DNA from 3 places in the Comamonas sp. wu1-DMT genome. Region 1 is predicted to be linked to each of the others. Evidence: predicted binding sites of a transcription regulator. Region 1 holds the regulator's gene; each other region holds the start of a gene.
The links. The regulator sigma-54, encoded in region 1, starts transcription at its own class of promoters, with help from an activator protein. The targets are predictions, from matches to a motif close to TGGCANGNAANCTGCTTT.
Positions count from the first base shown of each region.

Region 2: the regulator sigma-54 is predicted to act here: its motif matches at 4,901-4,918, upstream of V8Z78_RS05205 (ammonium transporter).
Region 3: the regulator sigma-54 is predicted to act here: its motif matches at 955-972, upstream of V8Z78_RS12895 (BMP family protein).

Region 1 covers NZ_JBANEM010000003.1:350,285-360,395, forward strand. Annotated here, with positions in the region: gene V8Z78_RS07640 (THUMP domain-containing class I SAM-dependent RNA methyltransferase) at 1-741, opposite strand, end outside; gene V8Z78_RS07645 (tRNA-binding protein) at 921-1,259, shown strand; gene V8Z78_RS07650 (DUF711 family protein) at 1,317-2,549, shown strand; gene V8Z78_RS07655 (aspartyl/asparaginyl beta-hydroxylase domain-containing protein) at 2,685-3,605, shown strand; gene V8Z78_RS07660 (RNA polymerase factor sigma-54) at 3,795-5,396, opposite strand; gene lptB (LPS export ABC transporter ATP-binding protein) at 5,542-6,324, opposite strand; gene lptA (lipopolysaccharide transport periplasmic protein LptA) at 6,321-6,977, opposite strand; gene V8Z78_RS07675 (thiol:disulfide interchange protein DsbA/DsbL) at 7,108-7,758, opposite strand; gene V8Z78_RS07680 (SPOR domain-containing protein) at 7,919-8,623, opposite strand; gene argS (arginine--tRNA ligase) at 8,725-10,111, opposite strand, start outside.
Region 2 covers NZ_JBANEM010000002.1:227,579-237,689, reverse strand. Annotated here, with positions in the region: gene V8Z78_RS05230 (cyanophycin metabolism-associated ABC transporter) at 1-914, shown strand, start outside; gene V8Z78_RS05225 (cyanophycin metabolism-associated DUF1854 family protein) at 911-1,402, shown strand; gene V8Z78_RS05220 (hypothetical protein) at 1,608-2,045, shown strand; gene V8Z78_RS05215 (EF-hand domain-containing protein) at 2,109-2,576, opposite strand; gene V8Z78_RS05210 (5'-nucleotidase) at 2,648-3,565, opposite strand; gene V8Z78_RS05205 (ammonium transporter) at 3,627-4,829, opposite strand; gene gspF (type II secretion system inner membrane protein GspF) at 4,961-6,184, opposite strand; gene V8Z78_RS05195 (SDR family NAD(P)-dependent oxidoreductase) at 6,345-7,094, shown strand; gene V8Z78_RS05190 (glutathione S-transferase family protein) at 7,166-7,822, opposite strand; gene V8Z78_RS05185 (helix-turn-helix transcriptional regulator) at 7,916-8,605, opposite strand; gene V8Z78_RS05180 (LLM class flavin-dependent oxidoreductase) at 8,731-9,735, opposite strand; gene V8Z78_RS05175 (hypothetical protein) at 9,781-10,065, opposite strand.
Region 3 covers NZ_JBANEM010000008.1:10,472-20,582, reverse strand. Annotated here, with positions in the region: gene V8Z78_RS12905 (GatB/YqeY domain-containing protein) at 1-191, opposite strand, end outside; gene rpsU (30S ribosomal protein S21) at 356-568, opposite strand; gene V8Z78_RS12895 (BMP family protein) at 1,069-2,118, shown strand; gene V8Z78_RS12890 (BaiN/RdsA family NAD(P)/FAD-dependent oxidoreductase) at 2,208-3,482, opposite strand; gene V8Z78_RS12885 (SMI1/KNR4 family protein) at 3,533-4,135, opposite strand; gene V8Z78_RS12880 (acyl-CoA thioesterase) at 4,261-4,740, shown strand; gene cobA (uroporphyrinogen-III C-methyltransferase) at 4,834-5,634, opposite strand; gene ybiB (DNA-binding protein YbiB) at 5,644-6,663, opposite strand; gene V8Z78_RS12865 (LysR substrate-binding domain-containing protein) at 6,722-7,132, opposite strand; gene V8Z78_RS12860 (DUF937 domain-containing protein) at 7,266-7,976, shown strand; gene V8Z78_RS12855 (CBS domain-containing protein) at 8,130-8,585, shown strand; gene tsaD (tRNA (adenosine(37)-N6)-threonylcarbamoyltransferase complex transferase subunit TsaD) at 8,683-9,723, shown strand; gene wrbA (NAD(P)H:quinone oxidoreductase) at 9,779-10,111, opposite strand, start outside.

The DNA of each region.
Region 1 (10,111 bases):
GGCTTCCCAGACATGACGCTGAAAGGGCACGAGCTTCTCGAACGCAAAGCGACGCAGAATGCCGGCTGGAATCCTGCGCGCGATCTGCGCGGCCTCGATCACCAGGGTACCGCTGCCGCAGCAGGGGTCGTACAGCGGCTGGGGATTGTCGCCATGCGGGTTCCAGCCCGAGGCAGCAATCATGGCCGCGGCCAGGGTTTCCTTGAGCGGGGCATCGCCCTTGTCCTCGCGCCAGCCGCGCTTGAACAGCGCCTCGCCCGAGGTGTCGATATAGATGGTCGCGCCGTCGGTCGTCAGGTGCAGGTGCACGCGCACATCGGGGTGGTGGGTCTCCACGCTGGGACGCACGCCGTTGCGCTTGGCGCGAAAACGGTCGGCGATCGCGTCCTTGACCTTGAGCGCCGCAAAGTTCAGGCTGGTCAGCGGGCTGTGCTGGGCCGTGACCTCGATCTTGAAGGTTTCCTTGGGCGTGAACCAGATCTCCCAGGCCACCTCGCTGGCGGCACGGTACAGATCGTTCTCGCTGCGGTACATGGTGTGCGACAGCTCGATCAGCACGCGCTGGGCCAGACGGCTGTGCAGATTGAGCAGCATGGCATCGCGCCACATGCCGCGCAGCATGACGCCGCCCCGGCCCACGAGCAGATCCTGCCCGCTGGCGCCGGTGATGGCGTGGACCTCGTCGGCCAGAAAGCCCTCGACGCCGGCGGCGCAGGGCAGAAACAAATGCAGTTGGTTCATAGAAATCAGTGCGCGCCAGCAACGGCGCAGGCGCCGGACGCTCACGGGAGCCTGTTGTGCGCTTTACAGGGCATAAGCATACGCGCTAGGCCTTTTCCGGTGCCCGCGCACGACAAGCGTTGCTCTACAGATGCTCGCAGGACCCAAGGCATGATGCCAGGCCAAGGAGCAATGACGACATGGAAGAAATCAGCTGGAACGACTTTATGAAGGTGGAGCTGCGCGTGGGCCGCGTGCTGCAGGCCGAGGTCTTTGCCGAGGCCCGCAAACCCGCCTACAAGCTGCTGGTGGACCTGGGTCCCGAGCTGGGCCAGCGCAAGTCCAGCGCGCAGATCACCGAGCATTACCAACCCGAGGAGCTGATAGGACGGCTGGTGGTGGCCGTGATCAACTTTCCGAAGAAGCAGATTGGGCCCTTGATGAGCGAATGTCTTGTGACCGGTTTTCACGACGCCACGGGAGCCGTGGCCCTGTGCGTGCCCGACAAGGAGGTGCCGCTGGGCACACGCCTGCTGTGATCGGAATATTCAGAGGCAAAATGGCCACCAGCCATTCTCCTGCCTATGGATACTGCTATGAATATCAGCTTCAACCCGCTGGTGCGCGTGCGCACCGTCACCGCCTTTGTCAACCTGAGCGCCGATGAGGCACAGTGGCAGGCCGGCCTGACCCAGGCCAAGCAGCAATGCGATGCCGTGGCCGATGCCATCGAGGCCCGGGGCTATCAGGTGCAGTCCATCCGCATTGTGAGCAACCCGTTCGGCGAATACCTAGACGTCCACGGCATAGACAGCGCCCTCGCCGGCCTGCAGCGCATTGCCGAAACGCTCAAGGCCATCAACACTGGCAAACGCCGCATCCGCTTTGCCGTGGGCGAAGCGCGCAATGCGCAGGAAGTGGCCCTGCTGCCGCAGCTGATTGCCGCCTATGGCGACCTGTGCAATGCCTGCGTGAACATCGATCTGGATGAACATGGCTTTCTGCAGACCGACTTGCTGGCCCACAGCGTGCAGGCGATTCAGCAAATCGCGCGCACCACGCCGCGCGGCGAAGGCAATTTCAACTTCACAGTCAATTTCAACTGCGCGCCCGGCATTCCCTATTTCCCGGCCAGCTACCACCGCGGCAAGCACCACGGCGCCCTGGTGCTGGGCCTGGAAACGCCAGACCTCATGGTGGCTGAACTGCAGGAGCTGCAGCAGCAGCGCCAGCAGCTCGATCACGCGGCGTGGTTCAAGCTCGCATTCGATCGCCTGAGCCAGACCCTGAACGAGCATGCCACTGCCATCCAGCGCTGCGCCGACGGCGTGACGCTGGCCGAGGGCTGGCATATCGCTGGCATGGACACCTCGGCCGCGCCATCCAAGTCCTGCGCCTCCATGGTCGATGTCTACCAACTGCTGGGCGTGCCCTATTTCGGCGCCAGCGGCACGGTGGAAGCCTCGGCCCTGCTGACCCGCGTCTTCAAATCGGTCAACGGCGTGACACAGATCGGCTTCAGCGGCCTGATGCTGGCCGTGACCGAGGACCAAGGCCTGGCCCAGGCCAGTCTGAATGACGAATTCGATATCCGCGCCCTGCTGACCTACAGCAGCGTCTGCGGCATCGGCCTCGATACCGTGCCCGTGCCGGGCGACAGCAGCGCCGAGCAGATCGCTGCCGTCATGCGCGATACGGGCACCATGGCTTTTCGCCTCAACAAGCCGCTGACGGTGCGCCTGTTCCCCGTGCCGGGGCTCAAAGCGGGCGACACAACGGCCTTCGAGAGCGCCGATCTGTGCAACTGCGCCGTACTGGCCCTGCCTTGAGTATCTGATCCCGACCGGCTGCTGCGCTTGGCCGTCAAGCGCCGGCAGCTATTGCTTTTGATATTCCCCTACCCCGGTTCTGTTTGACCTGCCCCCATGGTGGCCGCCGGGGTGCCCCCGGTAAAATTGGCCCTTATGGCAAAAATTATCGTTCTGGCACTGGTGCTGCTCTTCTTTGGCTGCGGGCTGTACATGCATCTGCGCGGCAAGGTGCGCCACAAGGTGGTCAAGCAATTGTTTGACCACTCCACGTTCACAGCGCCGTTCAACGTCTTCATGCTGATGTTCAGCAAGGTGCCGCGCACGCCCTATCTGCCCACCAGCACCTTCCCCGAGCTGGCGCCGCTGCAGGCCAACTGGCGCGAGATCCGCGAGGAAGCCGTCAATCTGCAAAAGAACATGCAGATCAAGGCCGCCGCCAACAACGACGACGCAGGCTTCAACTCCTTCTTCAAGACCGGCTGGAAGCGCTTCTACCTCAAGTGGTACGGCGACGCCCACCCTTCGGCCATGGAGCTGTGCCCCAAGACCACGGCCCTGGTGAAATCGATTCCCAGCGTCAAGGCCGCCATGTTTGCCGAGCTGCCGCCCGGCGCCAAGCTCAATCTGCACCGCGACCCCTATGCGGGCTCGCTGCGCTATCACCTGGCCGTGCTGGCGCCCAACGACGACCGCTGCATGATCGAGGTCGACGGCCAGCCCTATAGCTGGCGCGAAGGCGAAGGCGTGATCTTCGACGAGACCTTTATGCACTGGGCCGAGAACCGCTCGGAAGGCAACCGCATCGTGCTGTTCTGCGATGTGGAGCGCCCCATGACCAATGGCTTTGCCCAGTGGCTCAATCACTGGCTGGGCAAGAACGTGGTGGCCGCCGCCAGCTCGCCCAACAACGAGGGCGATCCGCGCGGCATGATCAGCAAGCTGTTCAAGATCTCGTTCTATGCGGGCAAGTACCGCCGTGCCTTCCGCGACTGGAATCCGACCTTCTACAAGATCCTCAAGTTCGGCCTGATGATCGGCGTGCTGGTCTGGTTTATCTGGTGGTTGGTTTCTTGATAACACCCTGAGCCGCTACGCGCCTTCCCCTGGCCGGGCGCCCCCAAGGGGGACGGCAGTATCGCCGCAAGGGCGACTCTTGCTCGCTGCCCCTTACTTGAGGAATGCCTTATCAAGGCTCCCGCCCTAAATACAGAACAAGAAAGCCGCTGTGTGATGCATCAGCGGCTTTCTTGTTTCTGCGGTGCCCTACAGCGCCTTGCGCAGCGTGGTCGTCGGTATCTTGAGCTGCTCGCGATATTTGGCGACGGTGCGGCGCGCACACTCAATGCCCTGCTCCTTGAGCATGTCGGCCAGCTTGGCGTCCGACAGCGGCTTCTTGGCATCTTCGGCATCGACAAACTGCTTGATCAGCGCACGCACGGCCGTGCTGGAAGCACTGCCCCCGGTTTCCGTGCCCAGGCCCGAGCCGAAGAAATACTTGAGCTCAAAAGTGCCCTGGGGCGTGGCCATGTACTTGGCCGTGGTCACGCGGCTGATGGTGGACTCGTGCAGGCCCAGCGTGTCGGCGATATCGCGCAGCACCAGCGGGCGCATGGCCAGCTCGCCATGCACAAAGAAGTTCTTCTGCCGCTCCACGATGGCTTCGGAAACACGCAAGATGGTGTCGAAGCGCTGCTGGATGTTCTTGATGAACCAGCGCGCCTCCTGCAACTGCTGCTGCAGCGCCGCATGGCCGTCGCTGTTCTTGTGGCGGCGCAGCACGCCGGCATAGATGTCGTGCACGCGCAGACGCGGCATGACCTCGGGGTTGAGCTGCACGGAGAAGTCCACCCGGCCCGAGCCGGCCCGCAGCGGGCGCACGATGACATCGGGCACCACGATATGGCGCTCCACATCGACAAAGCGACGCCCCGGACGCGGCTCCAGCCTGGCGATCAGGGCCATGGCTTCGCGCAGCTGTTCCTCGCGCGCGCCGCACAGGCTGGTGAGCTTGCGCAGATCGCGCCGCGCCAGCAGGTCCATGGGCTGGGCACAGATGGCCTGCGCCAGCAGCAGCCGGCTCATATGCGCCTCGGTCGTGCCCTCGTCCTCGGCCGTGCGGATCAGATCGCGCAGCTGCAGCTGCAGGCACTCGGCCAGATCGCGCGCGCCCACGCCCACGGGCTCCAGACTTTGCAGCAGCTTCAGCGCAATGGCAAAGTGCTGCTCCAGCTCCTCGCGCTCTTCCAGATCGTCGCCGGCCAGGCTCTGCGCCAGCTCCTGCAGGGAATCCTCGAGATAGCCGTCGTCGCTGAGCGACTCGATGAGAAAGCGCAGCGCCGCCATGTCCGCCGCGCCCAGATGCAGGCTCAGCGCCTGACGGTGCAGAAAGTCGGTCAGGCTCTGGTGCTCGCGCGCCAGATCGATGGCATCGGTTTCGTCGTCGCCATCGCGGTTGCGCGTGGAGCTGCTGGCCGAGGGCGTATCCCACTCGCTGCTGGATTCGCCGCCCCATTCCCCGTCCTGGCCGTCCATGCCGTCGGCCTCCCAGTTCAGCGTTTCCGGAGTCTCGGCGCTTGGCGTTTCCGCTATTGTTTCAGCAGCTGTTTGCGTTTGCTTCGCATCATTTTCAGCATGAATACCATCTGAAGTGCTGTATTCACTGGCGCTAGCAGCTACATCTACAGGAGCATCTCCCACAGTTTCGGCCTCATCGCCCGCACGTTCCAGAAAAGGGTTGTCGACCAGCATCTGCTCGACTTCCTGCGCCAGCTCCAGAGTGGAGAGCTGCAGCAGCTGAATGGATTGCTGCAGCTGCGGCGTAAGCGATAAATGCTGCGAAACGCGTAGCGAGAGACCTGGCTTCATCGAGGCGCGGCCCCCAGACAATCATTGCAAACGCGCGCAGTGCTAAGGGTTTGCCGCCGGGCCGCCCCAAGGCAAACCCCGGCGCAGCCGGTCAGAACCCCTTCTGGGGGCAGCGACCACACAAAGTGAGGGAGCGTGGGGGTCATCACATTCTGAAATGTTCGCCCAGGTAGACGCGGCGCACATCGGCGTTCTCCACGATCTCCTCGGGCGTGCCTTCGGCCAGCACATGGCCGTCGCTGATGATGAAGGCGTGGTCGCAGATGCCCAGCGTCTCGCGCACATTGTGGTCGGTGATCAGCACGCCGATGCCGCGCTCCTTGAGGAAGCCGATGATGCGCTGGATCTCGATCACCGCAATCGGGTCGATGCCGGCAAACGGTTCGTCAAGCAGAATGAAGCGCGGTTGCGTGGCCAGGGCGCGGGCAATTTCCACGCGACGGCGCTCACCGCCGGACAGCGCCAGCGCCGGCGACTGGCGCAGATGCTCTACGCGCAGCTCCTGCAGCAGGCCGGTGAGGCGCTTTTCGATCTCGCCCTGCGTCAGCGTCTTGCCCTGCTCGTCCTTTTGCAGCTCCAGCACGGCGCGCACATTGTCTTCCACGCTGAGCTTGCGAAAGATGGAGGCTTCCTGGGGCAGATAGGACAGGCCCAGGCGCGAACGCTGGTGAATCGGCATGCCGCCCACTGGCTGGCCGTCGATGAAGATCTCGCCGCCGTCGCTGCGCACCAGGCCCACGATCATGTAGAACGATGTGGTCTTGCCCGCACCGTTGGGGCCGAGCAAACCGACCACCTCGCCTTTTTGCACGGACAGGGACACATCCTTGACCACCTTGCGGCTGCCGTAGGACTTGGCCAGATGCTTGGCCTCCAGGCGGCTGTCGGACTCGCCGCTGCGGCTGCTGGAGAAAGTCGGCTCGCTCATTTCTTCTCGTCGGCTTTCTCACCGCCCAGCGTCATGCTCTGGCGCAGCTGCGTGGCAGGTGTTGCAGGCTTGGGCTGTGCCCCCGGCGTGCCGTCCTTGGGCGCCATGATGGCGCGCACACGACCACCCTGTCCCACGGAGGAACTCGGCAGGCCGCCGCTGGTCTTCTGACCATCGACGGTATAGACGTCGGTGATGTTGTTGTAGACGATGATGGAGCCCGTGACCTGATCGCTGAGCTGACCGCCACGGTAGCGGCGCATCTCGCCACGACGGATGAACTTGACGATATCGGCCTTGCCGTCGTACTCGATGACTTCGCCTTCGCCCTCGATGAACTCCTCGGGCTGACCGGCCACGGTATCGCGCTTCTGACGGAAGAACGCTCGCTTGCCGGCCTCGGCCTTGATCACACCGTACTGATAGCCCTCGGCGTCCTGCCGCACATCGAGCTGAGCACCGCGCAGCACGATGGAGCCCTTGGTCATCACCACATTGCCAGTAAAGACACTGGTCTGCTGCAGCTCGTCATGACGCAACGCATCCGCCTCGATATTCATGGGCTTGGCGCTGTCGGCTTTTTCGGCATGGACAATGCCGGTCGCTGCTGCCAGGGCGCAGGCCAGCGCAAGAGGTAGGAGTGTTTTTTTCATGGAAGGCACGTTTCTTGCATCCATTGTAGTCATTCCCTTTTTGCAACTTGCGTAAAAAACACCCACAAAAAAGCCCGCACGGCGGCGGGCTTGTTGGGCGTCAAACGTCACTGACGTCTGCCGGCTGATCTCAGGCCTTGCGACTGGAGGCGACCAGCGCATTGACCACGCGCAGCACATTGTCCATATTGCCGGCCTTGGTGCCGTCCGTGTAGTAGCGGCCGGCCACACCCATGGCGGGCACGCCTTCCACGTCATATTCGTTTTGCAGCTGAGCGGCCTTGCGCGCCTGGTTGGCCACGGTGAAGGAGTTGTAGACTTCCTTGAACTTGGCCAGATCCACGCCCTGCTTTCCGACCCAGTCAAAGATGGCGTCGTCGGTCTTGAGCAGATTGCGATCCACGTGGATGGTGCGGAACACCTTGGCGTGTAGCTGGGGCAGCAGGTTCATGCCCTCCAGAGCGTAGTAGAGCTTTTGCTGGGGCACGAAAGAGGCATTGAAGGCCACGGGCACGCGGCGCACCACCACATCGGCAGGCTGGGTCTTGGCCCAGGCTTCGAACTGGGGCTCGAAGGCATTGCAATGCGGGCAGCTGTACCAGAAGAACTCGACCACCTCGACCTTACCGGCCGGCGCGCTCACGCTTGCGGGCTTGCCGAGCTTGATGTAGTCCTTGCCTTCCTTGGGCGCAGCGCCCTGGGCCCAGCTGGAGGAGGCACCCAGACTCAGGGCACCGGCAGCAGCTGCCGAGGCAGCCAGAGAGAATTCGCGACGTTTCATCTAAACAAACTCCTGTATCAGGTCTGCAGTATCAGAGCCAACAGGCCCAAAAAAGTTCAGCTTTGTCAAAACTACCAATGGCACAAGCCAGAGACCTCAAGCAAGGGCCGCCCCGCAGCTAAGCTGCAGTCCCCCGGCGCGCAGTGCCTCAGGGGTCTTGTTATCTGGCCGCGCGCACCAGAGTCGAGTCCACGCCCGCACCGTCGAGCTTGCCCTTGAGCTGCTCGGCGTCGTCACGCTTGCTGAACGGCCCCACGCGCACGCGGAAAACGGTGATGCCATTCTGCTCACGCTCGCTGATGCGCGACTCCCAGCCCAGCATGGCCAGCTTGGCACGCTGTGCCTCCGCTTCGCTCTGGCCGCGGAAAGCACCGGCCTGCACAAAGTAGTTGAACGCAGAGTCCGAAGAGGATGCCGTCTGCGCGGCCGCCTTTTCCTTGTCTGCACGCGCCTTGTCTGCCTTGTCGGCTGCGGCGGAGCGCTCCTTGACCAGATCACCCAGCGGATCACCCGATGCAGGCTTGGCAGGCTTCTCCGGCGTAGAGGGTGGCGGCGGCGTGGTGACTCCGCCGGTTGCGGTAGGTTGTACCGCAGGCGTGGGCGGCGACACCGTCACGTCGCTCGGGGGAACTGGTGGTGTCACCGGGGGCGGTGCCGGCTGGCGGCTCTGCAACGGTGCGTTGGGGTCCCAGTTCTTGTTGCGCTCGGCCTCGGCCGCATCGCGCTGAGTGTTGTTTCCACCCTTGTTGAGGAAGGGCACCGGCACCTTGGTCACATAGATGGCCACGGCCAGGGCCGCAGCCAGACCGATGACCATGCCAAAGATAAGCCCCAGGATGGTTCCACCGCGTTGCTGGTTCTTCATATCAGTCGCTTAACGCTTTCTGCTTCAGTTATTCCATTCTCAGATCCATCGACCCCTGACAGGCAAGGCCGGCAAGGTGATCGATGGACAGGAAACTGGGATTACATGCGCTCGGGTGCGCTCACACCCAGCACCGCCAGACCATTGTGCAACACCTGGGCCGTGGCAGCGACCAGGGCCAGACGTGCGAGCTTGACCTTTTCGTCGTCCACCAGAATGCGCTCTGCGTCGTAGTAGCTGTGATAGCTGGAGGCCAGATCGCGCAGATAGAAGGTCACGTCGTGCGGTGCGTTGCCTTCGGCCGCAGCGGTCAGCATCTCGGGGTACTTGGCCAGCAGCAGCATCAGCGCCTGGGCCTGCGGGCCTTCCAGAGCGGACAGGTCCACATCCTTGAGTGCCGCCAGGCCTGCACCACCGGCCTCCTGCCAGGCACGCAGCACGGACTGGATGCGCGCATGGGCGTACTGCACGTAGTACACGGGGTTGTCGTTGTTCTGGGCCACGGCCAGATCCACGTCGAAGGTGTACTCGGTGTCGGGCTTGCGCGAGAGCAGGAAGAAGCGCACGGCGTCCTTGCTGGTCCACTCGATCAGATCGCGCAGCGTGACGTAGGAGCCGGCGCGCTTGCTGATCTTGACCTCTTCGCCGTTGCGCACCACGCGCACCATGGTGTGCAGCACGTAGTCGGGGTAGCCCTCGGGGATGCCTACATCGGCAGCCTGCAGGCCGGCACGCACGCGGGCAATGGTGCCGTGGTGGTCCGTACCCTGAATGTTCACCACCTTGGTGAAGCCGCGCTTGAACTTCTGGATGTGATAGGCCACATCGGGCACAAAGTAGGTGTAGCCGCCGTCAGTCTTGCGCATCACGCGGTCTTTGTCGTCGCCGTAGTCGGTGGACCTGAGCCACAGCGCGCCGTCCTGCTCATAAGTCTTGCCGTTGGCGATCAGGCGGTTGACCGTCGCTTCGACATGACCGTTTTCATAGAGACTGGACTCGAGGTAGTACTCGTCGAACTTGAGGTTGAAGGCCTGCAGGTCCTTGTCCTGCTCGTTGCGCAGATAGGCCACGGCGAACTGGCGGATGTTGTCGTAATCCTCGACATCGCCGTTGGCGGTGAACTCGCGGTCATCGGCCTTGATGGTTTCCTTGGCCAGGAAAGCCTTGGCGATGTCGGCAATGTAGTCGCCGTTGTAGAAATTCTTGGCCAGCGGGTTTTCGCTGTCGGTGGGCCAGCATTCGTCACCAGGCTTGAAGCCTTTGGCGCGCAGCTGGGTGCTCTTGGTCAGGGTGTCGATCTGCACGCCCGCGTCGTTGTAATAGAACTCGCGGTGAACCTTCCAGCCCTGGGTGGAATAGAGGTTGCTGATGGCGTCGCCAATCGCAGCCTGGCGGCCATGGCCCACATGCAGAGGGCCGGTGGGGTTGGCGGAGACGAACTCGACGAGGATGTTTTCACCGCGATCGGCCTGGTAGCCGAACTTCTGG
Region 2 (10,111 bases), on a different contig from region 1:
GCCTGGATTCGATGAGCCGCATTGTCTCGGTCACGCAGAAGGCTGCTGCCGGTGCCAAGCGCATCTTCGACATCCTCGACCATGTCAGCAATGTGCCCGAGCCCAGCAACCCCGTGAAGCTGCCCGGCAAGGCCAAGGGTGCCATCACCATGGAGGATGTGGGCTTTCGCTACGGCAGCCGTGCCGTCATCAAGCATCTGAACCTGGAGATCAAGCCCGGCGAGATGATCGGACTGGTCGGCCACAGCGGCTCGGGCAAGAGCACCCTGGTCAATCTGATCTGCCGTTTCTACGACGTCTCCGAGGGCTCCATCCAGCTCGACGGCGTGGACGTGCGCCGCATGTCCGTGTCCGACTACCGCAGCAATATCGGCCTGGTGCTGCAGGAGCCCTTCCTGTTCTTCGGTACGATTGCCGAGAACATCGCCTACGGCAAGCCCGATGCCACGCGCGAGGAAATCGTGGCCGCGGCGCGTGCCGCCCATGCCCACGAGTTCATCCTGCGCCTGCCCCACGGCTATGACTCCCTGGTCGGCGAGCGCGGCCAGGGCCTGTCGGGTGGCGAGCGCCAGCGTATCTCCATCGCGCGTGCGCTGCTGATCGATCCGCGCATCCTTATCCTCGACGAAGCCACCTCGGCCGTGGATACCGAGACCGAAAAGGAGATCCAGAAGGCGCTGGACAATCTGGTCCAGGGGCGCACCACGATCGCCATTGCCCACCGCCTGTCCACCTTGCGCAAGGCCGACCGTCTGGTGGTCATGGATCGTGGCGAAATCGTCGAAGTCGGCCCGCACGACGAGCTGATGGATCTCAAGGGCCATTACTTCCGTCTCTACGACGCCCAGGCACGCCGTGCCGAAGAGGATGCGCAAGCGGCCGGCCTCAAGCTGCAGACCAAGGAAACACAATGATCGAAGCTCCCCAATCCAATCTGAGCGGTATGCAGCTGGAGCGCAACGCCCATGGCCGTCTGGTGCTGACCCTGGGCAACGGTCTGGTCTACGAAGCCGTCGTTCCCGTGCGTGCATTTCCGATTGCCGCGCCTGCCGAAGGGCTGTCGCTGATCGCCGCCGATGGCAAGGAAGCGCTGTGGGTGGCCCGCATGGCCGACCTGCAGCCCGAGCATCGTCAGCTGATCGAGCAGGACCTGGCAGTGCGGGAGTTCGTGCCGACCATAGAGCGCATTCTCAAGGTCTCGAGTTTTTCCACCCCCAGCACCTGGGAGCTGCAGACGGATCGCGGCCTGACGCAGATGGTGCTCAAGGCCGAGGAAGACATTCGCAAGCTGGCCGGGCGCACCCGACTGCAGATCACGGGCCAGGATGGCGTGCAATATCGGATTCCCGACAGCAGCAAGCTGGACCGGCATTCGCGCAAGCTGCTGGAGCGCTTTCTGTAAGCCGCGCAGCGCGACTATTTCAAGGGCCTCGCATAATCGCGAGGCCCTTTTTTGTATCAAATTGCGCAGTGGCGCTTGATATATATAGGCTAATAGCTATCAAAATAGGATTGAAAATAATCCTACAGTTTTCTCAAGCGTGGCCGATAACAGGGCGAGATAGCTGATTTTCCGCCTGCACCTTTTTACTGCCGAGGGCCAAGCCATGCAAATTCCACCTCTAGACCGGACACAGACGCCCTGGCGTACCCAGGGTGCGGATTTGTATTCCACAGGCGCCTCTGGCGCCGCGCCGGTGCGCCCCGTGAATGCGGTGAATGCGACGGAGTCGGTGGACAAGATCGGCGAGGGCCGCACGGTGCGTGAGCCCGAGAAGCCCTCGGCTCCCGATACCGAGAACCGCGACTGGACGCTGGCCGAGGAGGTCAAGCAAAAGGAGGAGGTCGAGGAGCCGCCCAAGGAGCCGATCTCCAAGCAACTGATCGAGTTCATCCAGTCCATGTGGCGCGCCAGCGCCCAGGCGGTGGAGCAGGCGCAGGAAACCAGCAAGTCGGAAGATCTGCTGCAGAGCAAGCAGCAGGCGCGCAATGAGCCGCTGACTTATTCCGAGCCCAGGATAAAGCGCAGCGGCAACGCCAAGTAAGTGATTGCTTTTTTTGAGAGCTGATTGCGCTTGATATTCAAGCGCTTCAGCTATTTTTATATCTTATTTGCTTTCAGGATCAGCGCTGTCAGCTTCTGATTTGTGAGCATCGTCCTTGGCTGGTGCAGCTGCCACGGCTTCCGCGGCCTTGGCCTTTTCACGCGCTGCCCGGTATTTGACGGCAAAGGCGCGCACTTCCTCATAGGTGACAAAGCCGTCCTTGTTGGTGTCGGTTTCGTCAAAGGCGGCGGCCAGCTTGGGGATGATGGCCACTTCCTTGCGGCTGAGCTTGCCATCCTGATTGAAGTCCAGCATCTTGAACTGCTGCTGGGCCTTGATCTCGCCCTTGGAGAGCTGGGTTCCCTGTCTTTCTGCCACCTTGTCGCTGGCAGTTTCCTCGGCGCGCACCGTGGGCAGCAGCAGCACGGCGCTGGTCAGCAGCACGCCCATGGCGGTCTTCATGACCGAGCTGCTGCGCGCGACGATGGGGTGGTTCTTGGCTTTTGACATAGCGGTACAGATGAGGGCCATGACGGCATTCTCAAGCACCGTCCCGCCGCACTTTCAAAGTTTTGCATTCGCTTGCCGGACTTTGCCAAGCTTTACGTAGGCAGCGCCGCCTTGTCGTGGGCAATGCCGCTGCGCACATGGCCCGAGGGAACATGCCCGGCTGCATTGCGCACATGGCCGGTCTGGTCGTCGAAGAAGAAATCGGGCTCGAACTCGCGCAGAAACCCGCCCTTGGCCAGTCCGCCGAGGAACATGGCTTCATCGACATCGATCTTCCAGTCCATCAGCGTATTGAGCGCACGCTCATGGGCCGGGGCGCTGCGCGCCGTGACCAGGGCCGTGCGCACGCGCATGCCGGCCACATCGGCCTGCTGCAGGCGGTGCAGGGCGGCCAGCAGCGGCTTGAAAGGGCCCTCAGGCAGCGGCTGGGCGGCTTTCTCCAGCTCATGCTGCTGGAAAGCCTCCAGGCCCTGGGCCTGGAAGATGCGCTCGGCCTCGTCGGAAAACAGCACGGCATCGCCGTCGAAAGCGATGCGCACTTCGCGCGGATGGCTGCTGCTGGCGCGCATGGAGTCGGTGAACACATGGGCGGCCGGGTAGCCCAGCTGCAGTGCCTGGGTCACGTCATCGGCATTCGCCGAGAGAAACAGCTGGGCTCCCAGCGGACGCAGATAGCCGAAGGGGTCGCGCCCCTGGGTGAATACGCCGCGCTGTATGGAGTGCAGGCCGTGGGCCTGGGCCGAGCGGAAGACGCGCATGCCGCTGACGGGGTCGTTGCGCGAGAGCAGCACCACTTCCACATGCTGCTGTGCCTCGGTGTTGAAGGCCAGCAGCTTCTTGACCAGCGAGAAGGCCACGCCGGGCGCGGCAGGCACGTTCAGCCGCTCGCGCTGCAAGCGCAGATAGCTCGCCGGGTCGCTGTCCTCGAAGAGGCGGTTTTCCTCCTCGAAATCGAACAGGGCTCGCGAGGAGATGGCGACGACGAGCTTGTCGTTCAGGGTCATGGCCATGGCGGTACGGCTTTGGGCGGATGTGCAGACAGGCTTCGATGATACGCAGGCCGCCGCGCCCTCACCAGTTGGCTTCGCGCTCGGGCGTGGCACTGATATGGTGTATGGACAGATCGGCACCGTCGAACTCCTGCTCCTGGCTCAGGCGCAGCCCCATGGTTTTCTTGAGCAGGCCATAGACCAGCAGGCCGCCGAGCGCTGCCCAGGCCACGCCCATCAGCGTGCCTATGAGCTGGGCCAGCGGATGCACGCCGCCAAGCCCGCCCAGTGCCTGCGTGCCGAAGATGCCGGCCGCAATGCCGCCCCAGGCGCCGCACAGACCGTGCAGCGGCCACACGCCCAGCACATCGTCGATCTTCCATTTGTTCTGCGTTAGCGTGAACATGAAGACAAAGATGGCGCCGGCGGCAGCCCCCACGACCAGTGCCCCCAGAGGATGCATCAGATCCGAGCCCGCACAGACGGCAACCAGGCCGGCCAGCGGGCCGTTGTGCACAAAACCCGGGTCGTTTTTGCCCACGGCCAGGGCGGCCAGCGTGCCGCCCACCATGGCCATCAGCGAGTTCACTGCGACCAGACCGGAGATCTTGTCCAGACTCTGGGCACTCATCACATTGAAGCCGAACCAGCCCACGATCAGAATCCAGGCGCCCAGCGCCAGAAAGGGAATGCTGGAGGGCGGTGTGGCCGCAATCGCTCCGCCCTGGCGGTAGCGATTGCGGCGCGGGCCCAGCAGCAGCACGGCTCCCAGGGCGATCCAGCCGCCCACGGCGTGGACCACCACGCTGCCGGCAAAGTCATGGAACTCGGCACCGGTCAGCGCCTTGATCCAGGCCTGGACGCCGAAATGCTGGTTCCAGGCAATGCCCTCGAAGAAGGGATAGATCAGGCCCACGATCATGGCCGTGGCGATCAGCTGGGGCCAGAACTTGGCGCGCTCGGCGATGCCGCCCGAGATGATGGCGGGAATGGCGGCGGCAAAGGTCAGCAGAAAGAAGAACTTGACCAGGCCGTAGCCGTTGAGCGCAGCGAGCTGCTCGGCGCCCACGAAAAAGTGCGTGCCGTAGGCCACGCCATAGCCGAGAGCGAAATAGACCACGGTGGAGACCGAGAAGTCGACCAGGATCTTGACCAGGGCATTGACCTGGTTCTTGCGGCGCACGGTGCCCAGTTCCAGGAAGGCGAAACCGGCGTGCATGGCCAGGACCATGACGGCGCCCATCAGAATGAACAGGGCATCCGCGCCCTGTTTTAGTGCTTGCATGAAAACGCTCCAGCTGAAATTTGCTATTTATTGGTGCGAAATTGAGGGAAATACCCGCAATGCACTAAAAGAAAGCAAGAATTGCGCCAAGCTGGAGTGGGCGCTTCCGCACCGCTGCGGACGCGGCCGGCCTATTTGACGAACTGGTTGAGCTGGATGATGGGCATGAGCACGGCCAGCACGATGAGCATGACCACCAGTCCCATGACGACGATGAGCAGCGGCTCGAGGATCGTGGCCAGGTGCATGGCGCGGCGCTGGACCTCGGTGGACAGCTGGGTGGCGGCACGCTGCAGCATCAGCGGCAGCTGGCCCGTCTGCTCGCCCAACCGGGCGAACATGGCGACCAGGCCCGGAAAGCGCTTCTTCTGAGCCAGGGCCGAGGCCAGTGGCGCGCCTTCGCGCACCAACACCAGCGCATCCATGGCATCGGCGCGCAGGGCGCGGTTGTTCAGCGTCTCGGCCGCGGCCTGCAAGGCCTTGAGAATGGGCACGCCCGCTCCGGCCAACATGGCCAGGGTGCCGGCAAAGCGCGCCGCGTTATAGCTGCGCGAGAGCCGGCCTATGAGCGGCAGACGCAGCCATTGGGCATCGAAGCGCTCGCGGAATGCCTCGTTCCTGAGCGCCAGCCGAAAGCCCACGGCAGCCAGCAGCAGCACGGCCAGCATGAACCAGCCGTAGTGGCGCACAAAGTCGCTGATGCCGAGCATGACCACGGTGAGAAACGGCAGCGCACGCTTGGTGCCGGCAAACACGCCGGCCACCTGCGGCACCACATAGCTGACCAGAAAGATCACGATGACGATGGCCACCAGCGTCACGATGGCCGGATACAGCGAGGCGCCGATGAGCTTGGACTGCAATGCCTGGCGCGCCTCCAGGTCGTCGGCCAGGTTTTCCAGCACCGGACCCAGGCTGCCGCTGGATTCGCCGGCGCCGATCACGGCGCAAAAGATATCGGAAAACTCGCGTGGATGCTGTTCCAGCGCCCTGGCAAAGCTGGAGCCGGCATTGACCTCGGCCCTCAGCGCTGCGACCAGCTGATGCTGGCGTTCGTCCTCGGCTTCCTCGGACAGCGCGGCCAGTGCGCGTTCTATGGGCAGGCCGGAGCTGACCAGGCCCGAGAGCTGGCGGGTCCATACCGCGAGGCTGGTGGAGTTGAAGACCGGGCGCGTGAACCATCCGGAAGCGCCGGTGCGGCCTTGGCCCTTGCCAGCGGCGACGGGCTCGACCTGCAGCGGCACCAGGGCCTGGCTGCGCAGCTGGCTGCGCGCGGCACGGGCGTTGTCGGCTTCCAGGGTGCCCTTGCGGGTCTGGCCCTGGGCATCCAGGGCTTCAAAGGTAAAGGCGGGCATGCGCGAATCGATCTGACGGGTGAGGGGTTAATGCAGATAGTAGCGACTAATGATGTCAGCACTTCGGCGTTTGAGAGAGCGAGCCCGGCTTGACGCAGGTCATGACTGCCGCGGCCGGGCTCGGCACAATGGTCTGCCGATTCAAGAATGCGAGGTTTCGATGCTCAAGGACAAGGTTGCATTGGTGACGGGGGCTGCATCCGGCATAGGCCGCTGTGTGGCACTGACATGGGCCAGGGAAGGCGCGCGGGTGGTGCTGGCCGACCTCAACGAGGAGCAGGGCCAGGAGACCGCAGCCCTGGTGCGCGAGCTGGGCGCCGAGGCACTGTATCTGCGCGCCGACGCCGGCAGCGCGGCGGATCATGAAGCGCTGGTGGCCTTGACCATGCGCCACTTCGGCCGCCTGGACGTGGCCTGCAACAACGCCGGCATCGGCGGTGTCAGTGCGCCCACGGCCGACTATCCACTGGATGCCTGGGAGCAGGTGCTGCGCGTCAATCTCTCGGGCGTCTTCTATGCCTGCAAATACCAGATCGCCGCCATGCTGCAGGGCGGCGGCGGCTCCATCATCAATATGGCGTCCATCCTCGGTGCCGTGGGCTTTGCCAACTCTGCGGCCTATACAGCGGCCAAGCATGGCGTGCTGGGTCTGACCAAGGCGGCAGCGCTCGAATATTCGGCCAGGGGCGTGCGCGTCAATGCCGTGGGGCCGGGCTTTATCCACACTCCCATGATCAGCGGTCTGGAGCAGGACCCGGCTACGCATGCGGCGCTGGTGGCGGCCCACCCCATGGGACGCCTGGGCCAGCCCGAGGAGATCGCCGAGCTGGTGGCCTGGCTGGCCAGCGACCGTGCGTCGTTTGTGACGGGCGCTTATTACCCGGTCGACGGCGGTTACTTGGCGCGCTGAGTGGTTTGCAGCGGTTTGTTATAGGTTTTGATTGCCCTGCGCTTGACTGGCAGCCGCTAAGGGCGAAAACCTTAAACGACTGGCGCCATGGCTGCGGCTTGCATATCGCCGTCGATCTCGTCGGCGCGCACCGAGGCCGCACGCTGCAGCAGCGGCGTGGCATAGGCCTCGAATTCGGGCCGCTTGGGCAAGCTGCCGTCCATCATGCTCCATCCGATATAGCTGGCCAGATACAGATCGGCGGCCGTGAAGTGGTCGCCGCAGACATAGCGTTTTCCGGCCACCGCATGCAGCAAGGTGTTCAGCACATCGTCAAAGCGGCCAAAGCCTGCGCTCATGGCCTGCTGATGAGTTTGCGATTGCAGCCAGCCTTCGTTGCGGGCGGTTGTGACGGCCTCCACAGGCCCGGCGACAAAGAACAGCCAGCGAAAGTAGCTGGCCCGTTCCGGGCTGCCCATCACCGGGGCCAGTTGTTTCTCGGGGAAAAGCTCGGCCAGATAGGCGAGGATGGCTCCGGTCTCGGTGACCACGGCATCGCCATGCTGCAGCGCCGGTACCTTGCCCATGGAGTTGATGGACAGGTACTCGGGCGACTTCATCTCGGGTCCGAATTCCAGCTCAACGGTTTCATAGTCGGCACCGCATTCCTCCAGCATCCAGCGCACCATGCGGGCGCGTGATCTGGGGTTGCTGAAAAAGCGCAGCTTGGGCTGGTGAGATGTGGACATTGCGGCTCTCCTTGACGGGCTGTTGTGACATGGCAAAAACGCCATGCAGCCAATGTAGGAGCGGGGGCTGACAGTTTCTGTCAGCAGCGCCGCTCAATCCAGCGTGTAGCCGGTTTCGTCCAGCCAGCGCTGTATCAGTGCCTGGCGCCGCTGCGGATAGCGTTCGCCCAGATCCTCCAGCGCGTCCACGCGGTCGGCGCGAAAGTGACGAAAGGCCTGGCGCAACTCGCACCAGGCCGAGACCACGCGGCTGCGCTCGAAGTAGGCCATGGCAAACGGCCAGATGCGGCGCTGGCTCGGCACGCCATGCTGGTCGCGGTAGTGCAGCACGACCTTGTGTTCGGCACGGATGGCGCGGCGCAGCGCGGCCTGCCAGGGCTCGGCCGGCGGATCTGTCTGCATATTGGGAACCAGCAGGCCGCTGGTGTCGACGGCAATGCGCAGCTCCAGCGGCAGTGCTGTGCGTATGCGGTCCATGGCGGCGGTGGCGGCCTGGGCCAGTTGCGGATCAGCCTGCAGGCTGGCCCAGCGCGCGCCCAGCAGCAGGGCCTCCAGCTCGTCGGCGTTGAACATCAGCGGCGGCAGCAGAAAGCCGGGCCGCATCTCGAAACCTATGCCGGGGTCGCCCAGGATGTCGGCGCCCTGGGTGCGCAAGGTGGCGATGTCGCGGTACAGCGTGCGCAGGCTGATGCCCAGTGCCTGGGCCAGTTCGGGCCCGGTCTGCGGCTGACGGGCGCGGCGCAGCGTATCCAGCAATTGCAGCAGACGGGCGGAGCGGCTCATGAAAGAAATCTCGGAGGTGAACGACGCAGGAGTTTGGCACGCTCTCATGCCGGGACGCTGGTTTGTCGTTCTCTCTGCAATCCCTCCTACCGCGCAGCGTGAGAGGAGGGAGCTGCCAGGACCGCTCAGGCGGAGTTCATGGCGCCAGCCGTGATCTCCAGGCTGCGCAGGCGCAGCTCGGCGTCATAGACATCGCTGACGATCATGAATTCATCGGCCTGGGTCTCGTCGGCCAGATTCTGCAGTCCCTGGCGCACGGTATCCGGGCCGCCGATGACGCCCACGGCCAGAAAATCGGCAATCGCCGCCTGGGCGCGCCCATCCAGCTGCTCCCAGAAGTCCGGTATCGGGGGCATGAGGCGGGTGCGGTTTCCGGTCAGAATGCCGAGCACGCGCTGATAGGTGCTGCTGGCCAGAAACCGCGCCTCTTCATCGCTGGGGGCTGCAATCACGGGCACGCCGACAATCGCGTAAGGCTTGGCCAGTGTGGCACTGGGCTTGAACATCTGGCGGTACAGGGCCAGGGCCTGGTGCAGCATGCGTGGCGCAAAGTGCGAGGCAAAGGCGTAGGGCAGGCCCATGTGTGCAGCCAGCTGGGCAGAGAACAGGCTGGAGCCCAGCAGCCAGATGGGCACGTGGGTGCCCGCGCCCGGCATGGCGATGATGCGTGCTCCATCCTGCTGATCGCCCAGCAGGCGCTGCAGCTCCTGCACGTCGCGTGGGAAATCCTCCTCGGTCTCCACGCGGTCGCGGCGCAGGGCGCGCATGGTCGCTGCGTCGGTGCCCGGCGCGCGGCCCAGACCCAGGTCGATGCGGCCCGGGTAGAGCTCGGCCAGCGTGCCGAAGGCCTCGGCGACCACCAGCGGTGCATGGTTGGGCAGCATGATGCCGCCCGAGCCCACACGAATCTTCTGCGTGGCACCTGCGATGTGGCCGATCAGCACGGCCGTGGCCGAACTCGCAATGCCCGGCATATTGTGGTGCTCGGCCAGCCAGTAGCGGGTGAAGCCCAGCTTTTCAGCCTGCTGCGCGGTGCGCACGGCAATCTGCAGAGCATCGGCCACCGTTGCGCCTTCGCGCACGGCGACCAGGTCCAGCATGGACAGCTTGACGTTGTTCAGGGATTTCATGGCGTTTTATCTATATGATTTTGATAGCTTATGGCGCTTTGTGAGTCAGCGCTTGCGGCCTACTTCACGTCCAAAAACAATGCCAACCAGCACACCCCAGATCAGCAGCACGGCGGCCATTGCGTAATAGGTGCTGCCGGCTTGCATGGCGAATACCGAGCCCAGCAAGGCCACCAGCGCCGCCATGCGGATCACGCGGCGCAACTGGTCCACGGGCAGGCGGGCCTTGAGGTTGAACAGCACAGCGAGGCTGATGACAGCCAGGGCGATCAGCAGCAGAAACAGATCGCCGCCATAGGGCTGGACGAAAGTGCGAAGGTTTTCAAGCATGGCAACGATTCTGGCAAAGCTCAATGACCGCTGCTGGCTGAGGCCA
Region 3 (10,111 bases), on a different contig from region 1:
ATGGAGTCCTTGCGCTGCTTGATCAGCTTGTCGACGATGGCGATGACGGCGGCGTCGTCGAGCTCGATGCGCTCGTCCACTTCCTTTTGCTTCATCGCGGCCTGCAGCAGGCGGATGGTGCCCAGGCGCGCGCTGTCCTTGGCACGCATGGCGGTCTTCATGTCTTCGGTAATCTGGGCTTTCAGGCTCATGGCTTTCTCCTTGGGGTGGGCGAACGGACGCTGACTGTCCATGCGCTGGGAGGTCACTGCGCGGCCGGGCAGGCTTGGCAGTGGCCAGAAAACAAAAAACCCGCGCCTGGCGTCCCGAGCGCGGGTTTGCGGCTGTTTTAAGGCCGACTGGTCCTAATCAACGATTAGTACAGCTTCTTAGGCAGTTGCATGCTGCGAACGCGCTTGTAGTGACGCTTCACGGCAGCAGCCTTCTTGCGCTTGCGCTCGGCTGTGGGCTTTTCGTAGAACTCGCGAGCACGCAGATCGGTCAGCAGACCCAGCTTTTCGATGGTGCGCTTGAAGCGGCGCAGGGCAACTTCATAGGGCTCGTTTTCTTTGACGCGGATGGTAGTCATTTAATTTCCAGATATATCTGTGCTGACAGAGGGTTCTCGGGAAGATCGGGCCTGAGAGCCATGAACAGCGGTTTCCCCGCCACTTTTTAACTAGTATGGCCGACGGGGTAATGCCAGCAAAGTCGAGCATTATAGACCAAGACTTGCGCTGCGTCTTCAATGGGGCGTGAAGCAATCCGGCGTCGGTCGCGCGCGCATGATTTTGCGGCAGCAGGCAGGGCGTTGTCGCAGACCAGATCCAGGCGCCGCCATTGTGCCTTTTGGACTATCGGCGCGTTCAAGTCGCGTGTGTTGTGGAGCGAGGCCGGATGCGCAATGCAAGAGCACGGTGCTGCCCAGGCGCCAGGACAGCCGAGCTCGGCTCTGGGGTTTCTTGGGAGTATTGTGTGCACGAAAATTGCATACAGTTTGGAGGCTTTATTTCATGACCGAGGTCAAGGAATAAGTGGGTTTCGTGCTTGTGCGCGTCGCTGTTTTTCTGTGTTCAAGGAGCTTCCATCTTGTCCAGCGCTTCTCATTCCTCATTTATTTCGCGTCGCCAATGGATGGCTTCGGCCGTAGCCGTGCCGGGCTTGCTGGCATTGACGGCCTGTGCCGGCAGGGCCGGAGTTTCCGGGCCTGCCGCATCCGGCGGTTCCCTGGTGGTGGGTGGTCTGTTTGCGGGCTCGCGCAGCGACAAGGGCTTTATGGAGGCTGGCTGGCGCGGCCTGGAAAAAGCGCGCCAGGAGCTGGGCGTGCAGACCCGCTTTCTCGACGGCATGGCGCCCAGGAAGGAGTTGCTGGTGCCGGCTCTTGCACAGCTTGCGGAGCAGGGTGCGCAGCTGGTGATTGCCCATGGCGGGCAGAACAATCAGGCCGCAGCCGAAGTTGCGGCGCGCTTTCCCAGGACCCAGTTCGTCGTGACCCAGGGCGCGGTACAGGGAAGCAATCTCTGCAGCTATGACGTGCTGCAGGAGGAGTCGGCCTATCTGGCCGGCGTGCTGGCGGCGCTGACCACCAAAACCGGGGTGGTCGGCCATATGTCGGGCATTCGCGTGCCCCCGGGGCTCAAGGGGCGTGCTGCCTATGCGGCCGGCGTGCGCGATACCGACCCCAGGGTCAAGCTGCTGACAAACTTCTCTGGCGATCAGGACGACAACGCTTTGTCGCACCGCATTGCCAAGGCCCAGATGGCTGCCGGTGCCGATGTGATCTTCACCATGCTCAACTCCGGCCGCGATGGCGTGACCCAGGCCTGCCGCGAGGCGGGCACGCGCCAGATCGGCAATGTGATCGACTGGACTACGGTGGACCCGCAGGTGTTTGTCGCTTCCGCCTGGGCCGATGTGGGCATTGGCGCGTTTTTGGCCGTCAAGGATATGCAGGAGCGCGGTGCGCCCGGCCCGGGCATTCGCAAGATCGGTTTGAGCGACCCGGCCGCCGTACGCCTGACCATGGGCCAGGGCGTGGCCGGCGCTGTGCGCGAGCGCGTGGCCAAGGCGTCGGCTGCCATCGCCTCGGGGCAGCTCAAGGTTCCCGAACACTATGAAGGCAAGGAGTTTTCTGCCTGACCGGATGGTGCGCCGAAGGTGCAGGCAGCAAAAAAGGATGGCTCAGCCATCCTTTTTTTCATGGCGGCAGGCGCTTCGGTTCCAGTCGCTCAAACCATGACTGACTGCTTTTTCGCCATGGCCTGGGCGCAGGCGGCGGCACTGGCCCAGGCCCACTGGAAGTTGTAGCCGCCCAGCCAGCCGGTGATGTCCACCACCTCGCCGATAAAGTACAGGCCCGGCCGGGTCTTGCATTCCATGGTTTGCTGGGACAGCACCTTGGTGTCCACGCCGCCCAGCGTGACCTCGGCTTTTTTATAGCCCTCGGTGCCCGTGGGAGTGATCTCCCAGCGCGACAGCTGCTCGGCCAGTCTGGCCAGGGCTTTGTCGCCGGCCTCGTTGATGGGGCGCTGCAACTCGGGCATGCGGCCGACCCAGGCATCGGCCAGGCGCGCGGGCAGATGGGCGGCCAGCTCGTTGGCCACCAGCTTGCGCGAGTGGAGCTTGGCCTGGGCCAGCACCTCGGCCAGATCCACACCAGGCAGCAGATTGATCTGCAGCGGGGTGCCGGGCTTCCAGTAGCTGGAGATCTGCAACACGGCGGGACCCGAGAGGCCGCGGTGGGTGAACAGCAAATCCTCGTGGAAGCTCATGCGCTCCTTTTTGCTGCCGGTGCTGATTTCCACGGGCAGGGCCAGACCGGCCAGGCCCGCGTAGGGTTGCCAGCCTTCGCCGTCGAAGGTCATGGGCACCAGGCCGGGCGTGCGCTCGATCAGCGGCAGATCGAACTGCTGGGCCAGACGGTAGCCGAAGTCGGTGGCGCCTATCTTGGGAATGCTCAGGCCGCCGGTGGCAATGACCAGGTTGGCGGCCTGTACCAGGCCACGATCGGTTTCAATCTGATAGCTGAAATCGCATTCTGTGTCTTGGTTTGACGGCGAAAGCACTACTTTCTTGACCTGGCAAGGCTGCCAGCGCTGCACGCCGCCCGCGCTGCACTCGGCCAGCAGCATGGCGATGATGTCTTCGGCCGAATGGTCGGCAAACAACTGGCCCTTGTGCTTTTCGTGGTGGGCAATGCCGTGTCTGTCCATCAACGTGATGAAGTCGGCAGGCGTGAAGCGCGAGAGGGCCGAACGGCAGAACTGAGGGTTCTGCCCCACAAAATGCTTGTGCGGCGCACGCACGTCCAGATCTCGGTTGGTGAAGTTGCAGCGCCCGCCGCCCGAGATGCGGATCTTCTCGGCCACCTTGGGCGCATGATCGATCAGCAGCACTTTCAGGCCCTGCTGGCCGGCCTGGGCCGCGCAGAACAGGCCGGCGGCACCGGCGCCGATGATGATGGCGTCAAAAATCTGGAAGGGGACCTGTGAAGAGGAGGACACGGCGGGCAGGGCGATGGAGCAAGAACAAGGCCGCGATTGTCCCAGATGCCTCAGATTTTGGGCTCGTCCACTACAAAGCCCCAGAAACCGTCGTCGCAGTGAATGCAGCAGGCCGTAAAGTGATTCAGGTCACTGGCGTGAAACCAGATCAGGCCCAGCTTGGAATCGCACAGTGCATCGGCCTGATCGGCGAGGCTGAGTGCCGCAATATGCTCCAGCTCCATATCGCCGAAGAATTCCTGCAGATCGCTGGCGCCCAGAAAAAGGTCGTGGTCCAGACTGCCGATCTTTCCTTTGTGCCGACCGTGCAGAACTTCCACAAATGGGTTGCCACCCTGGTCGTGGCCAATGGCTACAAACCAGCGGGCCAGCAGAAATTCGGACTGCACGGTTTTCAGGTCTTCCTGATGCTGTTGCGCGCCAAAGCTGAAGAGGTCGGCAAAGTTGGCGTGGCTTTCGCTGGCAATCTCGGTGCTGGCATGAAGATAGCTGGCGTGGTCTGAGGCCTGTTCCAGCGCATACATGGAAAAGCCGTTCTGTGTGATCAGAAACTGCGCATAAGCATCTGAGAAGCCAATGTGCGCCTGCAGCGCTGCAACTTCCTGTGCGCTGGCGGCAGGCTGGCCGAAGGGGTTGGGAAACAGAACTTGCAAGACGCACTCCTGAGACTTACAGCACGGTGTAAGTCGGTACTTGTTTATATCTGCAGCCCATTGTCCCATTGGGGTATGCGCAAGGGTTCAGCGTGCGTCCCGGATCACTTCTAGAATCGCGCCCCATGAATACACCATCCCACCAGCTGAGCATGACCGTGCTCATGTCGCCTGACATGGCCAACTTCTCCGGCAATGTGCACGGGGGCGCCATCTTGAAATTGCTGGACCAGGTTGCCTATGCCTGCGCCAGCCGCTATGCGGGCCGCTATGTCGTTACGCTGAGCGTGGATCAGGTGATGTTTCTGCAGCCTATCCACGTAGGTGAGCTGGTGACTTTTCTGGCCAGCGTGAACCACACCGGCAAGTCCTCCATGGAAATCGGCATCAAGGTGATTGCTGAGGAGATTCGCAGCCAGGTGGTGCGCCACGTGAACAGCTGCTTCTTCACCATGGTGGCCGTGGACGATGACAAAAAGCCTGCCCCCGTGCCCCCGCTGCAGCTCGAAACCGACGAGGAAAAGCGCCGCTGGGACGCCGCCATCATCCGCAAGGAACTGCGCAAGGAGCTGGCCGAGCGCTTTGCCGAGACTCGTACTCCCTGAGTCGCATCGCCGCTTCTGCGTGGACGTAGTCTCGCAGCGAGGCGGCGCTTGCCGCTCGCCCGGCTTGCAGGACAGCCCGGGGATGGTCCTGGATCAGGCTGCCGCTGATTGCGGCAAGGCTTGGGACTGGTTCTGCCAGGCGGCAATGCCCTGGACCACATCGCCGACGACGATGATGCTGGGGCTGCCCAGCTGGTGGTCGGCAATGCTTTGCGGCAAATCCTTGAGAAAGGTCAGTGCATGGCGCTGCTGCGGCAGGCTGGCATGCTGGATCACGGCCACGGGCGTGCTGCCGGGCAGGCCGCTGAGCAGCTCGCTGCTGATGCGCTCGACGCTGCTCACTCCCATATAGATCACCAGCGTCAGCTTGGCCGCATGGGCCGTGGCGGCGATCTGGCGCCAGTCGGGGCCGCTGTCGCCGGGCTTGGCATGGCCGGTCATGAAAAGCACGCCGTGCGCGCGGTCGCGGTGGGTCAGCGGGGCGCCCAGGCTGGTCAGGCCCGCGAGACCGGAGGTGATGCCATTGATGACATCCACCTCGATACCGGCCTGACGCAGATGTTCGACCTCTTCGCCGCCACGGCCAAAGATGAAGGGGTCGCCGCCCTTGAGGCGCACCACGCGTTCGCCGTCCTGCACGGCCGCAATCATGAGCTTTTCGATAAAGGCCTGGGGAGTGCTCTTGCAGCCGCCGCGCTTGCCCACATAGACCACGCGGGCACTGGGCGAGGCGTGGCTCATCACACCATCGCTGACCAGATCGTCGACAAACAGCACGCTGGCTGCGGCAATGGCCTTGGCGGCCTTGATGGTCAGCAGCTCGGGATCGCCGGGGCCGGCACCCACCAGGGTGCACGAGCCGCGCTGATTGGGGTTGTGGGAAATGGCAGTCATTGTGGGGTCTCAGTCGGGGCTGCGGCAGTCGGGGCTGCGGTTATAGGCTTGCAGTGCGGCGCGGCTGGCGGCAGCGTCGGCATCGGTGACCTGCATGCCCTGGTGCAGGGCTTGTATTTGTTCCAATTGTTGCGCGATCGGCGCCGGCACAGGCAACTGGCCGTTCAGAATGTCCAGCGTCAGCCGGGCTGTCTGCTCGGCATTCAGATCTTGTTCCGGGGCACTGCTCTCGGTGCCGGATGCGAGCTGGCTGCTGTGCAGGGAAGAGCGCTCAAAGCAGATTTCTCCGGCAATCACACCCGTGCTCACGGGTTCGCGGTGAGGGGCGGCCACGGCCTCGCCTTCCGTGCCGCGCACCAGCAGCGCACTGGTCGCACGCAGGGCCAGGGTCTGGAGCATGGGCTGGGCATAGGCCGGGTGGGTATAGCTGGCCAGCACCAGCCCGGACTGCGCGGTGCTGCTGCCATGGATAGGGTCCAGCAGTTTGACGATGCTGTGCGCGGGGTTGCGCAGGCCCATCTGGCGGCGAATCTGCAGCAGCCGATCCAGCGGCGCCAGCAGGTGACGGGTCTGCATCCAGACCTTGTCACCAGGCTCCAGAGCGATGGGACGCTCTATGACCGTCCAGCCCAGTTGCCGCCATACCTCGGCCGTGCCCAGGCGCTTGTCCTCGGTATGGCTGCCGTGTACCAGCACCGGCAGTCCTTTCTGCGCCAGCAGACCAGCCAGCAGCGGTGTGAGGTTGGCCAGCTTGCGCGAGCCGTTGTAGCTGGGGATGACCACCACGGGCCGGGCCTTATAGGCCTGCGGCCACACGGGCAGACGTTGCTGGGTCGCGTCGAGAAAGCCTGCCAGCTCTTCGGCGCTTTCGCCCTTGAAGCGCATGGCAATGCAAAAGCCGCCGAGCTCCAGATCGCTGACCTTGCCGTCCAGCACCTGCCCCATCAGATCGCAGGCCTGGGTCCGCGAAAGAGAGCGCGCGCCCTTGGTGCCGCGACCGATTTCCTTGATGTAGTGGCTGATGCTCATGATTAACGTAATTGTCGCTATAAAAACCATGAGTTGTCAGACGATTTGGTTATATAAATCAAACCGGCTGTGCTCGAGACTCCGTCGCTCCCTGTTGCGCCAGCTGTGCAGCCAGGGCCTGCAGCTGCGATTGCGCGAGCTGGGCGACAAGGTCCAGCATGGGGTTGCTCTTGAGCGCATCGGCAGACGCCAGGACGGCGAGCCGGCTGACCTGACGCGAAGCCCGAAGCGGCCGGAACACGATCTGCTCGCGGTGGAACATCGCGAAGGATGCAGGCACGATGGCCACGCCCAGACCGCAGGCCACGAGCGCCAGCACATTCACCAGCTGACCGGCTTCGTGGCGTATCAGCGGAGTGAAGCCGGCCTCGGCGCACAGCGCGACCGTGGGGTCGAAGTAGTCGGTGTCCTGATGCGGGTGAAGCCCACAATGAGCGAAGCCGTCATCAGACGCAGCAGTGGCCTCCAGGAGGCCCTGTCCAGGGCGCAGGCCGTCTCAATGGTCTATAGCCCGGGAGGGGCTTGCGCAGTGGATGAACATTGATCACATTTCGGGGCACAGGGCGCGCGTAATATGTGCGCTGTTTTTGAGGAGTGTTGAAATGACCGCTAACGCATCTTTGACCGACGAACTCATGGGCCAGTTGCAGGGCGCTCCCATGCAGGGTCTGGCCCAGCAACTGGGCATTGACTCCGTGCAGGCCGAGCAGGCCGTGGGCGTGGCGCTGCCCATGCTGTTTGGTGCGCTGGGCCAGAACACGGCCCAGCCTCAGGGAGCTGCCGATCTGTTCGGTGCGCTGCAGCGCGATCACAGCAGTGCCAATGGTGCGATGGATATGGGCGGTCTGCTGGGCGGGCTCGGCGGCCTGCTGGGCGCAGCGGGCGGTGGCGCCGGTGCGGCTGGCGGCCTGGGTGGGCTGGGCAGCATTCTGGGCTCGGTGCTGGGAGGCGGCTCCGGTGCCGGAAGCTCGCAGCTGGATGCAGGCGCCATCCTGGGCAATATCTTTGGCGGTCAGCAGCAGCAGGCCGAGTCCCGGCTGGGTCAGGCCACGGGCCTGGGTGGCAATGCAGGTCAGTTGCTGGCCCTGCTGGCTCCGCTGGTGATGTCCTTCCTGGCCAACCGAGTCCAGTCGCAGGGCATGGGGGCCGGCGACCTGGGCAATGCCCTGGATCAGGAGCGCGGCCAGATCCAGTCGCAAGGCGGTGCGGCAGGAGGCATCCTCGGCAGCCTGCTCGATCAGAATGGCGACGGCAAGCTTGATGCCGGAGATCTGTTCAAGCTGGGCGCGGGACTGCTGGGCGGTCGGCGCTGAGCCCGGATTGAGTGACAGTATCAAGGCAGCTTTGGCTGCCTTTTTTGTTTTTGTATACGGGCATAGCCTGATTGCCGCAATGCAGCAGGATTCTCACACTGGTCATGTCGTCATGCGTTTTGCATGACCGGCCGATCCAGAAAGGAGAACCAGATGACGACCGTCGCCGAAATTCTGCGCGCCAAGGGCAACAGCACTATCTACAGCGTTTCTCCCTCCGACACCATGCTGGCTGCACTGCAGCTCATGGCGGAAAAAAGCATTGGCGCGCTGCTGGTGCTCGAAGGTGGCGATATCGCGGGCATCGTGACCGAGCGCGACTACGCGCGCAAGATCGCGCTGCAGGGCCGAAGCTCGGCCAGCACCCGCGTGGACGAGGTCATGACGCGCAAGGTGCATTGCGTGCTGCCGCGCCAGACCAGCGAGGAGTGCATGTCGCTGATGACCAGCAATCGCATGCGCCATCTGCCCGTGATCAGCGAGACCCGCGAGCTGCAGGGGCTGATTTCGATTGGCGACATCGTCAAGGAAATCATCTCGGCCCAGCAGTTCACGATCCATCAGCTGGAACACTATATTTCCGGGACACCCAATGTGAATCAACCGTGAATCAACCGTAGGTTGCTATTAGTTGAATAGCGAAGGCGGGCAGGGCTAATGTCCGCCTTTTCTGCATCTGGAGGGCGCAAGTCCTACACTTGCGGCCATGAGTTTGCTGATCCTGGGAATCGAATCCTCTTGTGATGAAACCGGTGTGGCCCTGGTGCGCACGCCGGACGGCCAAGGTGTGCCCACCTTGCTGAGTCATGCGCTGCACAGCCAGATTGAAATGCACCGCGCTTATGGCGGCGTGGTGCCCGAGCTGGCCAGCCGTGACCATATTCGCCGTGTGCTGCCGCTGACCGAGAAGGTGCTGGCCGAATCCGGGGTGCAACTCGACAATGTCGATGTGATTGCCTTTACGCGCGGCCCAGGCCTTGCCGGGGCTTTGCTGGTCGGCTCCGGTGCGGCCTGCGCCATGGCAGCCGCGCTGGACAAGCCTGTGTTGGGCGTGCACCACCTGGAAGGCCATTTGCTCTCACCTTTCCTGAGTGCCGACCCGCCGGAGTTCCCGTTCATTGCCTTGCTGGTCTCGGGTGGCCACACCCAGCTCATGCGTGTGGACGGCGTGGGCGAATACGAAATCCTCGGTGAAACCATCGACGATGCGGCGGGCGAGGCTTTCGACAAATCGGCCAAGCTCATGGGCTTGCCCTATCCGGGTGGTCCCGTGCTCTCGAAGCTGGCGGAGGGTGGTGATCCTCAGGCCTTCAAGCTGCCTCGCCCCCTGCTGCATTCGGGTGACCTGGACTTCTCGTTTGCCGGCCTCAAGACGGCCGTGCTGACCCAGGCCAAGAAGCTGGGCGAAGAGCTGGAGGCGCGCAAGGCCGATCTGGCTGCCAGCACGCAGGCCGCGATTGTGGATGTGCTGGTCAAGAAAACCATGGCCGCACTCAAGCAGACCGGCATGAAGCGCGTGGTGGTGGCGGGAGGTGTGGGGGCCAACAAGCAGCTGCGCGAGCAGCTCAATGAAGCCTGCGCCAAGCACAAGATTCGCGTGCATTACCCCGAACTGCATCTGTGCACCGACAACGGCGCCATGATTGCCATGGCTGCCGCCATGCGCATACAGGCGGGACGCGAGCAGGCCCTGCATGAATACGCGTTTGATGTGAAGCCGCGCTGGCCGCTGGATTCGCTCAGGTGAGTTTGTGCAGCAAAAAAGCAGCCCAGGTGGCTGCTTTTTTCATGGCTGCCTGCGCTTATCCGGCAAGCTTTACGGCCAGTTTCGCTACGTTCTGGCCCTGGTAGCGGGCAATGCTCAGCTCGTCGGGATGAGGCTGGCGCGAACCGTCGGCGCCCGCAATCGTCGAGGCCCCATAGGGCGAATTGCCGCCCTTGACCGCGCTCAGATTGGTCTGTTCGGGCAACGGATAGCCCAGCGGCACGATGATCATGCCGTGATGGGCCAGCGTCGCCCAGGTGGTAGTGGCCGTCATTTCCTGGCCGCCGCCGGTGCCGGTCGAGGTGAAGACACTGCCGATCTTGTTGATCAAGGCCCCTTTGACCCAGAGACCGCCGGTCTGGTCGAGAAA